Linked DNA regions of Rhodothermus marinus. The protein of the gene in region 2 binds, or shares a complex with, the protein of the main gene of each other region. Links are inferred from orthologs where the notes say so. Each region holds a gene or a part of one and is shown on either strand. Other genes may lie near its edges. The genes, in order: uvrB and GYH26_RS02060.

Region 1 (6,684 bases), 400 kb from region 2 along the record:
CGGGCAGCAGGCGGTCGGCAGGGGCCGGCGAGGCCGGGTCGATCAGCATCAGACTCCGGTCGTACACGTCCCGGCGGTCCAGCACGTTGCGCACCAGCAGTTGCAGTTGTAGATGCGTCACGCGAACGCGCCTGTGCCACGACAGCCCCAGATCCAGCCGATAGCGTCCGGGTAGCCGATGTGCCTCCGGTCGGTCCAGGTCGTAGCCGCCGACGACCGGCGTGCCGCCGTAGCGGAGGTAGTCGTAGTACAGACGGCGGAAGGCCCAGCGCCGTCCCCACTGCACCTGTCCGCTACCGAAAAGCGTCAGATCGGCCGGGAGCTCTCGGGAAAGATCCAGCCGAACGCGATGCGGCTCGTTCCAGGGCGCCGGTACCATGCGAAGCGTACCCCGGCTGTCGGGATAGGCTCGAAGAGTCTGGTCATAGCTATAGGCCAGCGTGATCCGATCACGCGTATTCCGGTACCGAAGCCGCAGGCTCAACCCGCGGGCCATGCCCCGGCTGTGCCGCAGGAAGTCACGTTGCGCGAGCGGGATGGCTTCGGGCACGGGCCGGCGGGCTGGCAGTCGGGCCAGAAGGCGCGGATAGTCGACAAGCAGCAGGTGCGGCTGTCCTTTCTGATACAGCGTGGTTTCCAGGGTCCAGCGATCACCCCGGGCCAGCAGCAGCTCGCCCGTCAGATGGTAACTCCAGGGCGGGGCGACCGTGGCGTCGGGCGGCAGCCAGAAGAGCACCGACGGCACGATGGCCGTGGCCCCGACGCTCGTCAACTCGAACTGGTTGACGAACTGGCGATAGACCCCGCCGGCCAGCCGCACCGCCAGCGCGAACGGTCCGAATTGCAGATCCCGACGCACGGCCAGTCGCGGCTCGGCATAGACCGTCGCCCGCACGGGCAGCCACGTCAGCCGCACGCCCGGCTCCACGCTCAACCCTTCCACGGGGGTCCATATGGCCGTCAGATAGGAGGCGGGTTGCCAGGCGGTGATCGCATGGCGGAACGGCGCCACGAACACGTTGCCCAGTCGAAAGCGGGCCTGCACCTGCTCCACCACAAGGCCACCCTCCAGTTGCCACCGTGCCGACGGGCTGTAATGCAACGAGGCTTCCAGCGCCAGCTCGCGGATGGTGTTGCGCTCGGACGTGCCCGGCGCCCGGGCCAGTTCCTCGCGCAGCCGGGCTTCGAGCGCCTCCCAGGCGGCCGGGTCACCCAGCGGCGCCGTCCCTTCGCGGGCCCGGTAATGGTAGGTAGATGTGTGCCAGCTTCCCCGGAACTGCACTCCCAGCAACACGCGCGCGCCCAGCAACCGGTCGTAGCGCAGCCGAAATGCCTCGTTGAGCCAGCGATAGGCGTCATCCGTCAGGATGAGCCGGGCCGAATCAGCCCCGGCCGCTGCATAACGGGTCTGCTGACCGGCCTCCAGACGGTTTGTGCCCCGATAGGCGGCCACGTGCAGCGTCTGAAACGGATCGGGCTGCATCCGTCCGGCTACGTGCAGATCCGAAAACGCCGCGCGCGGCGTCCAGTGGTAGGCCTGCAGCCCTTCCCGGGCGATGGGTTCGCCCAGCCAGCGGGCGGCCATGAGCGGGTCGATCGTGTTCCACTGGCGGAGCAGCGTACGCAGGCCCGGTTCCTGATACAGGTCCCAGACGCTGTGCCGGAGAGCCACCAGCGCGGTCGCGTTCTGGTAGCGTCCCCGAAGGCGAACGTTGGCGGCCAGCGGATCGACGCGGGCCACCGCATCAAAAGGCCCCGCCACGTTCAGATCGTGCTCCAGTTCGATCACGCCCGCCAGCTGGCTCCCCAGCGCCACCCCGTAGCCGGCCCGATGGACGGTCAGGCGCCCGATCGCCAGCGGACTGAAGGCGCTCAGGTAGCGCCCCAGGCTGACGGGATTGCGCACAGGCACGCCGTCGATCCGCGTCAGGTGTTCGCCGCTATCGCCGCCCTGCAGGTGCAGTTCGGCCAGCGGATGGGGCACCTGTACGCCCGGCAGGCGCTCGACGGCGTGCAGCAGGTCGCCGGCCGTGCCGGTCTGCTGAAGCTGTTCGGCTGTCAGGTGTACACGGCCCAGTTCGGCCGAAAGCGGCCGCCGGCTCAGCCCGTCGATCACGATGGGCGGCGCTTCCAGCAGCGTGGGCTCCAGCGCAATGCGCACGTGGGCGGGACGGTCCGGATCCACCTGCACGCTGTCAATCCGCGGGCGATACCCCACATACGAAACGACCAGCCGGTGCGGACCGGCCAGCAGGCCGCTGATCGTGAACATTCCCGCTTCGTTCGTGACGGTGCCCGTGCCCGCGTCGGCCAGCAGCACGTGCGCGAACGGCAGCGGCGCGCCCGTCGTCCCGTCAATCACCTGACCTGTCAGCAACCCCAGCCGGGGCGGCAACTCTCGCGCCTCCAGAATGACGTAGGCGCCCGAGGACGATCGGACAAAATCGAGACCCGTACCGGCCAGCAGACAGCGCAGGAGATCTTCGACCGGAGCGTTGCGAAGGGCGCAGGAGGCCGTCTGACCACGCACCAGCTCGGAGGGATAGACCAGGTTGATGCGGGCCGTACGGGCCAGCGCTTCGAGCGCTTCCTGCAGCGGCACGTCGCGCACCACCAGCGTGAAGCGGCCGCCGTCCTGGGCCGCGGCCGCCCCTGCACCTCCGAGCAACACCGCTGCGACGATCAGCGCCCGGAGGATGGCTCGGCCTCGATGACAAACCCACGGCTGATGCGGCGGTAGTGGCATGGCAGCGTCAGACAGAGATCCTGAAGGATGGCCTCAGGACGGGCCTGTTGCTGATACAGCACGGTCACGCGCCGGTCGAGCGACAGCGGCCCCGCTACTTCGATGCGGAGGTTGAAGGTGCGTTCCAGTTCGCGCAGCACGACCCCCACCGGCTCGTCGATCACAACGAACCCGCCGCGCCGCCAGGCCAGCACCTGATCGGGCTCCAGCCGCTCCGGCACAAGCTCGGGTTTCGCACCGATGCGCACGCTCTGGCCCGGCGCTTCCAGCACCAGCGGTTGCCGGGGCGTCCGGATGGATTGTACCCGCACGCGCCCCTCCAGCAGCGTGACGCGGGTTTCGTTCGCTTCGGGCCAGGCACGTACGGTGAAGCGCGTGCCCAGCACCTCCACACGGACCTGGGCGGTCTCGACGGTCAGCGGACGCCCGGGCACCACCTCGAACAGTGCCTCACCCGTCAGATGCACCCGCCGGGGCCGTCGCCAGGGCAGTGTCGCTGCGTACCGCAGCCGGGAGCCCGCCCGCAGCGTGATGGTCGAGCCATCGGCCAGCGTGACGGTCTGAATCGTGCCCGGCGGCACGATCACCGTGCGCGGCCGCAGCAGCGCATACGCGGCGACCAGGCCCAGCACCAGCAGCAGGCCCACCACCGCCGGCCAGCGTCGGCGAAGCAATCGGCGGGGCGGCCGCGCAGGTCGGGGCGCTGCAGCCAGCCGGGCCGACAGCTCCGCCCAGGCCGTCTCGGTAGAAGGCACGCCCTCGACGGGCGGCTCCAGCGTGCCCAGTCGCTCCCAGAGCGCCTCGATCTGGCGGCGTTCCTCCGGGCTCCGTTCCTGCAGGGCTTCCTCCAGCTCCCGGGGCAATCTGGATGCAGGGCGTCCGTTCATGGCATGAGGGCGAGCGCCTGAAGCCGCCGGCGAAGCGTCTCCAGCGCCCGCAACATGTGGTTGTTGACGGTTCGTGGGGAGATACCCATCACCCGGGCGATCTCGCGATGGCTCAGTCCGTGCCAGCGGCTGAGCACCAGCACCTCGCGCTGGCGCTCGGGGAGTTCGTCGAGCCAGTGCGCCAGCAGGGCTTCTAGCTGGTGCGACGCCACATGATCGTCCGGCGACAGCGGCTCGACCGGCGGCGTCTTTGGCAATTGCTCGGCGCGCTTGCGGGCCCGGCGGCGCTCGTCGCGCAGGTGGCGCAACGCCCGGTTGCGGGCCATGCGATAGAGATAGGGCCGCAGTGGTTGCCCCGGATCGAGCGTGGTCCGCCGCAGCCACAGGTCCAGAAACACGTCCTGCACCAGGTCGTGCGCCACGGTGGGATCCGCCACGATGGCGCAGACGTAGCGCAGGAGCGGCTCGCGCATGTGGCGAAACAGCTCCTCCAGCGCCGCACGGTCCGAATCAACCAACCGCCGGCAGAGCGTTTGCAGGTCGTCCGTCACCGAAGGCCTCCAAGCGCGCAGGCTTTTCTGCTGCTACAGTACCCGAGCGATGCGTTATGCCTACCCGGCCTCGGACGCGTCCAGCTCGCGCTCAAGCGCCAGGATCGTGTCGCGCAGCTCGGCCGCCCGCTCGAACTCCAGGTTCTCGGCGGCTTCGAGCATTTCGCGCCGGAGCTGTTCGATCAGTTCGCGCTTCTGCTCGGGCGTCAGCTCCTTCAAGACCGGATCGGCCACGATCGGCGGCACCTCGGGCTCCTCGTAGCGGGGCGAATCGACCAGCGGCCGGTACTTCTCTTCGGCCACGATCGTGCTTTTCAGAATCTCCTCGCGCGACTTGTACACGGTGCGCGGCGTGATGCCGTGCTTGCGGTTGTATTCGAGCTGAATGGCCCGCCGACGGTTCGTCTCGTCGATCATGCGCTGCATGGCCTCGGTGATTTTGTCGGCGTAGAGCAGAATCTTGCCGTTCGCATTGCGGGCCGCCCGCCCCGCCGTCTGGATCAGCGAACGCTCCGAGCGCAGAAAGCCCTCCTTGTCGGCGTCGAGGATGGCCACCAGCGACACCTCGGGCAGGTCGAGTCCCTCGCGGAGCAGGTTGACGCCCACAAGCACGTCGAACTCACCCAGCCGCAGGCCACGCAACAGGTCCACACGCTCGAGCGCGTCAATCTCGGAGTGCAGGTAGCGCACGCGCACGCCGAAGCGGTCCAGGTACTCGGCCAGGTCTTCGGCCATGCGCTTGGTGAGTGTGGTCACCAGCGCCCGCTCGCCACGGGCCACCACCTGACGGATCTCTTCGAGCAGGTCGTCGATCTGGCCTTCGGTGGGCCGCACCTCGACCTCGGGGTCCGGGATGCCCGTGGGACGGATGATCTGTTCGACCACCACGCCGCCGCTCTTTTCCAGCTCATAATCGCCGGGCGTGGCGCTCACGAAGATCACCTGATTGTGCAGCGCTTCGAACTCCTCGAACGTCAGCGGCCGGTTGTCGAGCGCCGAGGGCAGTCGGAAGCCGTGCTCGACCAGCGTCAGCTTGCGGGCCCGGTCGCCGTTGTACATGGCCCGCACCTGGGGAATCGTGACGTGGCTTTCGTCGATGATGAGCAGGTAGTCGTCCGGAAAGTAATCGAACAGGCAGTAGGGCCGCTCGCCGGGCGCCCGACCCGAAAGATGCCGGCTGTAGTTTTCGATGCCCGAGCAGTAGCCGACTTCGCGAAGCATTTCGATGTCGAAGCGCGTCCGCTGCTCTAAGCGCTGGGCTTCGAGCAGTTTGCCCTCGGCCCGCAGGACGGCCAGCCGCCAGCGTAATTCTTCCTCGATCGAGGCGATGGCCCGCTCCAGCCGGTCGCGCGGCGTCACGAAAATCTTCGCCGGATAGATCGTGATGGCCGCCTCTTCGGCCCCCAGCTCGCCCGTGGCGGGATCCAGTCGGGCGATGCGGTCGATCTCGTCGCCCCAGAACTCGATGCGGAAGGCGCTTTCTTCGGCATAGGCCGGGAAGATGTCCACCACGTCGCCACGCACGCGGAACGTGCCCGGCTTGAATTCCACGTCGTTGCGCGTGTAGTAGATGTTGACCAGTCGCCGAAGCAGTTCGTTGCGCTCGATCTGCTGGCCGACGTGCAGCGGCACGATCTGCTCACGGTACTCGTCCGGCGAGCCGATCCCGTAGATGCAGGAGACCGACGCCACCACGATCACGTCGCGCCGACCCGAGACGAGCGCACTGGTGGCCCGCAGGCGCAGCCGATCGATCCGCTCGTTGATGGCCAGGTCCTTTTCGATGTAGGTATCAGTGGCCGGGATGTAGGCCTCGGGCTGGTAGTAGTCGTAGTAGGAAATGAAAAACTCGACCGCGTTGTTGGGGAAAAACTGCTTGAACTCGCCATAGAGTTGCGCGGCCAGCGTCTTGTTGGGACTCATCACCAGCGTCGGCCGCTGCACATTCTGAATGACGTGCGCCAGGGTGAAGGTCTTTCCCGTGCCAGTCGCGCCCAGCAGGGTCTGGTATCTGTCGCCGCGCAGGATGCCTTCGGTCAGCTCCGCGATGGCGCGGGGCTGATCGCCGGTCGGCTCGAACGGCGCCACCAGCTCGAACTTCCGGGTTTCAACCGCTCCCTCCATCTCGTGCCTTCATTTTGCACCGGTCCTTTCCAAGAACCGGAAGTCCCGTCAGAAGTTGCGTTTTCGACAACTTCCGGGCGTATATTGCGCGCGATGGCAGAAGCGCCTACCACATATCGCCCTCGCGAGGGACGCGCCTGGCTCTGGGCCATCCCGCCCCAGCACTACCCGGCCTTTCTGCAGACGGGCACCTTTGCCGTGCACCGGGTAGGGCGGGCTGCGCTCCATCGCCTGCGTCCGGGCGATCGAATCTTCGCCTATCTGTCGGGCTCCAAGGTGCTCGTGGGCATGTTTGAGGTAACGGGCGAGCCCTTCGAAGACCACACGCCGCTGGTGCCGGGCGTGGCCTATCCGCACCGCGTGCGCGTGCGACCGC
Region 2 (6,773 bases):
AGAAACAGGGGCCGCTCGCCCAGTTCGATCGTCCCGATGCGCATATTTCATCGGTGGTTAGCCTTCGAACGCTCAAAATCGCGGCCTCCTACCGGGAAGCCCGCCTCCTGTTCCGTCTGTAACCGAATCGTCAGATCTTTCGTAGCGTCTCAAAGCAGGTTGCTTTTCTGCAACGTACACGATTTCTTACGCTGCATCACCAACGAAGAACCGACCATGCGTCGTCTGCCTGTACTGCTTTTGCTCGGGGCCACTGCGCTGCTGCTGGCCGGATGTGGCCCGAACCTGATCGAGCGTCTTCAGAACTTCTGGGCGCTCGGCTTCTGCGGCACCGTGATCGTGGTGCTCGACATTCTGGCGCTCATCGAGCTGGCCAACAGTCAGCGTGAGTTTTCCAGCAAGGCGCTCTGGGCACTGCTGATCATCTTCTTCCCGGTCGGTGGTCTGATTCTGTACTACTTCTTCGGCCGATAGTACGCGATGCGCCTGCTGGGAAACCTGCTCTGGCTGGTGCTGGGCGGCCTGCTGGTAGCGCTTGAATACGCGCTGGCCGGACTGCTGCTGTGCCTGACGCTGGTAGGGATCCCGTTCGGCCTGCAGTGTTTCAAGCTGGCCCTGCTGGCGCTTTTTCCGTTCGGCCACACCGTGCGCGAAAAGCCGCCGGCCACCGGCTGCCTGGCGCTGGCCATGAACGTGCTCTGGCTCCTGCTGGGCGGCGTCTGGATCGCGCTCACCCACCTGGCGGCGGCGCTGGTCTGCGCGATCACGATCATCGGGATTCCGTTCGCCCTCCAGCACCTGAAACTGGCCCGCCTGGCGCTGACGCCTTTTGGCTACGAAATCGTTCGCCTGCCATGAACCGACACGCTGCTGTGCTCCGACTCGTTCTGCTTGCCACGCTCCTTGTCGGGTGGCTCACAGGATGCCGTACCACCCGCACGACCCCGGTGGACGACGGCCCCCCTCCGCTGCTGCTGATTTCGATCGACGGCTTCCGCGCCGACTATCTGGATCGCTACGCGCCGCCCACGATGACCGCGCTGGCCCGCAAGGGCGTACGCGCCGAGGCACTCATCCCGGTCTTCCCGTCCCTGACCTTTCCCAATCACTACACGATCGTCACGGGGTTGTACCCGGACCATCACGGAATCGTAGCCAACACGATGTTCGATTCGACGCTGGGATGGTTTCGGTTGAGCGACCGCGATGCCGTGTCCGACGGCCGCTGGTGGCGCGACGGCGAGCCGATCTGGGTGACGGCCGAACGCCAGGGCCTGCGCACGGCCACCTATTTCTGGCCCGGCTCCGAAGCCGAAATCCGCGGCATTCGCCCCACCTACTGGGTGCCCTATGACGGAAGCATTCCCGGCGAGACGCGCGTGCGCCAGGTGCTGGAATGGCTGGACCTGCCCGACTCGCTGCGCCCGCGCTTCCTGACGCTCTACTTCAGCGAAGTGGACCACGCCGGCCACGAACACGGCCCGGATGCGCCAGAGGTGGCCGAAGCGGTGCAGCGCGTGGACGGTTACCTGCGGCTGCTCGTGGACGGCTTGCGGGCACGGGGGCTGCTTGACCGGGTGAATTTGCTCGTCGTCTCGGACCACGGCATGACGGCCACCTCCCGCGAGCGGGTAATCTTTCTGGACGACTACATCGCCCTCGACGACGTGCAGGTAGTCAGCTGGTCGCCGGTGCTCATGCTTACGCCGCGTCCCGGCCGCTTCGAGGCCGTATTACAGGCGCTCCAGCAGGCCCATCCGCACCTGCACGTGTACCGCAAAGCGGAACTCCCGGCGCACCTGCACTTCGGCACGCATCCCCGCATCCCGCCGATCGTCGGGCTGGCCGACGAAGGCTGGACGATCACCACGCGCACGCGCTTCGAACAACAGCCCGACCGCTTCCCGATGGGCATGCACGGCTACGACCCGACGCTGCCCTCGATGCACGGCATCCTGATCGCGCACGGACCGGCCTTCGCCCGCGGCCGGGTCGTTCCTTCCGTCGAAAACATCCACCTCTACGCCCTGATGTGCCGGCTGCTGGACCTCACCCCGGCGCCGAACGACGGATCGCCGGAAGCCACAGAGCTGCTGCTGGCCCTTGAAACAAGTACGCCCTGAGTTTATCTTATAGAAAATCAAACTCTTCTGCTCTTCCCCGATGCAAGGAAGCGCCGGCCTCTATGCACTTGTGGGCGCGGTCCTGCTGCTGACGGGATGTGCCCTGATCGAGCCGGAAGTGTCGATCGAGCGCCCTTCCGAATCCGAATGCGACGAAACGCCGCCCCGGATCGACATGGGCCGCTTTTCCCGGGACACATCGATCCTCTGGGGCGAATGGCGGTGGGTAAAGACGGCCGTTTTCTTCACGGTGAGCGGACCACCGTCCGTCTGGACGTCCTGCTCGGCGGGATACACCGAAACGCTCATCATCCGGCCGGAAGGCATCGTCGAGGTGTACCGCAACGACACGCTGGCCTACCGCGAGACGCTTCGGGAATTTCTGGACACGCCCCTGCTCTGGGGCGTCAATCGGGATTCGCTGATTCTCAACTCGGTGCCTGTTGACGGGCCGATCACCATTTACAGAAAATAGAATTTCCCAGACGTCATGGTGCATGTGAGAACGCAGGGGCGGCCCTCAGTGTCCGCCCTGTCATGTCCGTAGATCGATATTGAGCCATCATGCACCAGTGAATCGGCGATTTCATAATTTTGACAGGCCGATCACACCGCTTCCTTTCCAGACAGGCTGCTATGACAACCTCGCCCGCGCGATACTCGATTCAATCGATGCGGCGGAGGCGGGCAAATTTGAGCACGAGCTTCTTCTGGCCCACTTCAGGGAAGAAGACGATGGCCCGGGCCTGATCGCCCTGTCCCTCCAGCGCCAGCACCTTGCCCTCGCCGAAGATCGCATGCTCCACGCGGGCACCGGGCACGATCTCGCCGGCCCCTTCGTCGTATACCACGCGCCGCGCTGCGGCGGAGCTGCTTCGCTGCTGCAACGGCCGGCGGTAGTAGTGCGGGTCCATCTCCACGTACCGCTCGCTCCGGGGGTGACGGTCCAGCACTTCGCCGCGGCGGAAGGGAAGCCCGGCCTCGGTCACGATCACGTCCGTATCGAGTTCTTCCAGAAAGCGGCTACGGACGCTGGGCTGCTGCTCGCCGTAGCGATAGCGGCTGCGGGCATAGCAGAGAAACAGGTGCCGCTGCGCCCGCGTCACGCCCACGTAAAACAGCCGCCGCTCTTCCTCCAGGTCCTTGCGGTCCTGCGTGGCCTGCGCCAGCGGGAAAAGCCCCTCCTCCAGACCGGTGATGAACACCACGGGAAATTCCAGCCCTTTCGAGGCGTGCAGCGTCATGAGCGTGACGCGGTTGTCTTCGGGCATTTCGTCCAGATCGGTCAGCAGCGCCACTTCCTGCAGGAAGCCGCTCAGCGTGGCCTGCTCGCCGGCCGTGGCCACGTACTCGGCGATGGCGTTCAGCAGCTCCTGCACGTTCTCCCAGCGCGCCAGGGCCTCCGGCGTACCCTCGCGCCGCAACTCCTCAAACAGACCGCTTTCCTGCAGCAGCGAGCGGGCCAGTTCGTCCACCGGCATGGCGTCCATCTTGGCCGCATGGCGGGCGATCAGGAAGTGAAACTCCTGCACGGCCTTCTGCGCGCGCGTCGGGAGCCCAACCTCCTCCACGCGCTCGATGGCCTGCCACAGGCTCAGACCGTGCTGGCGGGCATAGTCCATCAACGCCTCGACCGTACGCTGACCGATCCCGCGCGCCGGGTAGTTGATCACGCGCTGGAGACTGGCCGCATCGTGCGGGTTCACGAGCAGGCGCAGGTAGGCCAGCACGTCTTTGATTTCCTTGCGCTGGTAGAACGACAGCCCGCCCACCACGCGATAGGGAATGCCGCCGCGCCGGAGCGCTTCTTCGAGCGAACGGCTCTGGGCGTTCGTGCGGTAGAGCACGGCAAAATCGCGAAAGGCATAGCCGTAGCGCACGTGCAGGTCCCGGATGCGCTGCTCCACCTTCTGGGCTTCGTCGCGCTCCGAAAGCGCCTCGATCAGCACGATCGGATCGCCCTCCGGGTTTTCGGTCCAGAGCCGCTTTTCGAGCTGATCCCGGTTGTGCCGGATGATCGCCTCGGCCAGTTTCAGGATGCGGCGCGTGGAGCGGTAGTTCTGCTCCAGCCGGATCGTGGTTGCGTCGGGATAGTCTCGCTGAAACGACAGGATGTTGCCGATGTCGGCCCCCCGGAAGGCATAGATCGACTGGGCGTCGTCGCCCACCACGCACAGGTTACGGTGCGCCTCGGCCAGCTTGCGCGCCAGCACGTACTGCGCCCGGTTCGTGTCCTGGTACTCGTCGATGTGCAAATAGCGCCAGCGCTCCTGGTAGCGCTGCAGCACGTCGGGATGCTGCTCGAACAGTTCGATGGGCTTGAGCAACAGGTCGTCGAAATCCAGCGCGTTGGCCCGGCGCAGCGCCTCCTGGTAGGGGCCGTAGAGCTTTGCCGCCTTTTCCTGCACGGGCGAAGCCACCAGACGGGCGTATTCCTCCGGCCCGATCATCTGGTTTTTGGCGCTGGAGATCAGATGACGGATCGTGCGCGGGCTGTACTGGCGCGGATCGATGTGGTAACGCGCCATCAGCTCGCGCAGCAGTCGCTCCGCGTCGTCCGTGTCGTAGATGCTGAAGTCCGGCGTGTAGCCGATGCGGTGCCCTTCGCGGCGCAGGATGCGGGCGAAGATCGCGTGGAAGGTCCCCATCCAGATGTGCCGGGCGGCCTCGGGGCCCACCAGGCGCTCAATGCGCTCCATCATCTCGCGGGCCGCCTTGTTCGTGAAGGTCAAGGCCAGAATCTGGTGCGGTCGGGCCCGTCCGGTGGCAATCAGATAGGCGATCCGATGCGTGAGCGTGCGCGTCTTGCCCGAACCCGGTCCGGCAATGATCAGCACCGGCCCTTCGGTCACCTGCACGGCCTGCCGCTGCACGGGATTGAGTCCCTCCAGAATGCGCGCGGCGGCTTCCGGCAACGGCTCGGGCGTCTCGTTCTCAGCATTCGGGTCGGATTGGAGCAGAAACGTACGCATGGAAACTCGGATGGCTGCCTGATCAGGAGTCCTGAAAGAAAACACATTTTCGGCGAGAATGCCAGCGAGGATTGCGTCAACGACTCGGCGGGAGGCGCAACCCTCGAGCCTCGGGCCAGAAGCGGACGCGACGCGGCGCTTGCGACACGCCCCGGCGAATGAACGCGACAAGTCGCCGGAAGGCCCGCTCGTCGCGCTCGCTCCAGGCGAACCCGTACGCCGCGCGCAGCTCCGGCGGAAGCAGGCCGAGCGTCAGCAGCCGCCAGGGTTTCGTGGGCGGCGCCACCCACGGCGTAGGTGCCAGCACATGTTCGGCCATCTGACGCGCTATGGGGGTCACCTGAAGCACTCCGCTGTCCCGCACGGCCTGCAGATGCGCCGTCAGCGCCGCCCACGAATCCGGAAAGGTGCCCGGCGAAAGCCCCAGCCAGGCTTCCATCGTCCGGGCTTCCCGACAGTAACGGTCGCGCTCCTCAGGCGTCAGGGGCCGAACGAACGTCTCGTAGGCATGGAGCGTCGCCTCGACGGTGGTCACGTGTACCCAGGTGAGCAGCGCCGGATCGTCGGCCCGGTACGTCGTGTCGGCCGGAAACGGCCCCAGCGGCTCGGCCAGCCTGCCCTGCACGCGGCGGTGCGCCTGTCGGATCCAGCGGGCCACCTCGTCGGCCTCCGCCTCGGTGCCGAAGCTCAAGCGCCGCATCGCCTGCACCGTGCGCGTAAAGCGTCGCCAGGCGGCCCGCAGCGAACGGGAAAAGTCCGAGTGCCGCGCCACGGCGACGGCCACCAGCGGATGGGCCAGTTGCCACAATAGCGCCCGCCCCCACCCCAGCACCACCACACGCTCCCGGTTCACCTGCTGCGCAACCGACCGCTCCTCCATCACACACCGCCGTTTCCTTCGGACTGAAGAAAGCCTCGGACCGCCCTCGGTTTCCGGTTCGGCCATGCCCCTGGCGAAGGGCTTCCATTACAGCACGGTTGCATCTTTTCGCAACCTTTCACGAAACCGGTTGCCACACTCAAAATTCATTTGTTCAAACAAACAATCATTCCTTCTCAAAAACCAGTTGTCGTCAGCCATGGAGAAAACACGGGTGCTGGTGCTGTACTACAGCATGTACGGCCACATCGAAGCGCTGGCCCGGGAGGTGGCGGCCGGCGCCGCCGAAGTGGAGGGCGTCGAAGTCGTGGTCAAACGTGTGCCCGAGCTGATTCCGGAAGAACGGGCACGCCAGATCGGAGTCAAGCTGGATCAGGAGGCCCCGATCGCCACGGTGGACGAGCTGCCCGAGTACGACGCGATCATCGTGGGCACGCCCACGCGCTTTGGCAACATGGCGGCGCAGATGCGCAATTTCTGGGATCAGACCGGACCGCTCTGGGCGAAAGGGGCCTTGATCGGCAAGGTGGGCAGCGTGTTCACCGCCACCGCCACGCAGCACGGTGGTCAGGAGAGCACGATTCTTTCGGCGCACACCACGCTGCTGCACCATGGAATGATCGTAGTGGGCGTGCCGTTCAGTTGCGCCGAATTGACTCAGATTGACGAAGTGGCCGGCGGCTCGCCCTACGGGGCCGGCACCATCACCGGCGGCGATGGCAGCCGCATGCCGTCGGAGGTCGAGCGCCGCATTGCCCGCTTCCAGGGACGCTACGTGGCCGAGGTCGCCCGCCAGCT

The links.
Region 1: the proteins of GYH26_RS02060 (region 2) and uvrB are in contact, whole or in part, in a crystal structure (PDB 7EGT), measured with the Thermus thermophilus proteins. The link is inferred for Rhodothermus marinus from one-to-one orthologs. Residues at the interface, in WP_096412145.1 of Thermus thermophilus: His654, Arg656, Phe657, Gln666, Asp668, Glu669, Lys680, Arg681, Leu682, Ser683, Lys685, Tyr686, Ala687; in WP_096411307.1 of Thermus thermophilus: Glu23, Leu25, Arg26, Asp27, Gly28, Glu29, Arg30, Phe31, Arg55, Glu326, Asp327, Phe328, Glu379, Ser382, Gln383, His398, Gly400, Arg401.

Annotation. Positions count from the first base shown.
Region 1 is NZ_AP019797.1:45,723-52,406, reverse strand. What follows is about bases 3,777-6,684. They hold uvrB (excinuclease ABC subunit UvrB), read right to left. Parts: upstream 6,309-6,684; coding sequence 4,245-6,308; downstream 3,777-4,244. Other genes in these bases: GYH26_RS00250 (McrB family protein), read left to right, coding at 6,402-6,684; GYH26_RS00260 (RNA polymerase sigma factor), read right to left, coding at 3,777-4,184. Also shown: GYH26_RS00270 (carboxypeptidase-like regulatory domain-containing protein), read right to left, coding at 1-2,746; GYH26_RS00265 (FecR family protein), read right to left, coding at 2,683-3,633; more of GYH26_RS00260, read right to left, coding at 3,630-3,776. UniProt on the Escherichia coli protein: The UvrABC repair system catalyzes the recognition and processing of DNA lesions. A damage recognition complex composed of 2 UvrA and 2 UvrB subunits scans DNA for abnormalities.
Region 2 is NZ_AP019797.1:449,050-455,822, reverse strand. What follows is about bases 2,443-5,439. They hold GYH26_RS02060 (ATP-dependent helicase), read right to left. Parts: upstream 5,096-5,439; coding sequence 2,789-5,095; downstream 2,443-2,788. Other genes in these bases: GYH26_RS02055 (oxygenase MpaB family protein), read right to left, coding at 5,172-5,439; GYH26_RS02065 (hypothetical protein), read left to right, coding at 2,443-2,598. Also shown: tRNA dihydrouridine synthase DusB, read right to left, coding at 1-44; GYH26_RS02080 (PLD nuclease N-terminal domain-containing protein), read left to right, coding at 217-474; GYH26_RS02075 (YccF domain-containing protein), read left to right, coding at 481-858; GYH26_RS02070 (ectonucleotide pyrophosphatase/phosphodiesterase), read left to right, coding at 855-2,123; more of GYH26_RS02065, read left to right, coding at 2,164-2,442; more of GYH26_RS02055, read right to left, coding at 5,440-5,975; wrbA (NAD(P)H:quinone oxidoreductase), read left to right, coding at 6,175-6,773. UniProt on the Escherichia coli protein: A helicase with DNA-dependent ATPase activity. Unwinds DNA duplexes with 3'-5' polarity. Translocates on single-stranded DNA with 3'-5' polarity. Initiates unwinding more efficiently from a nicked substrate than double-stranded DNA.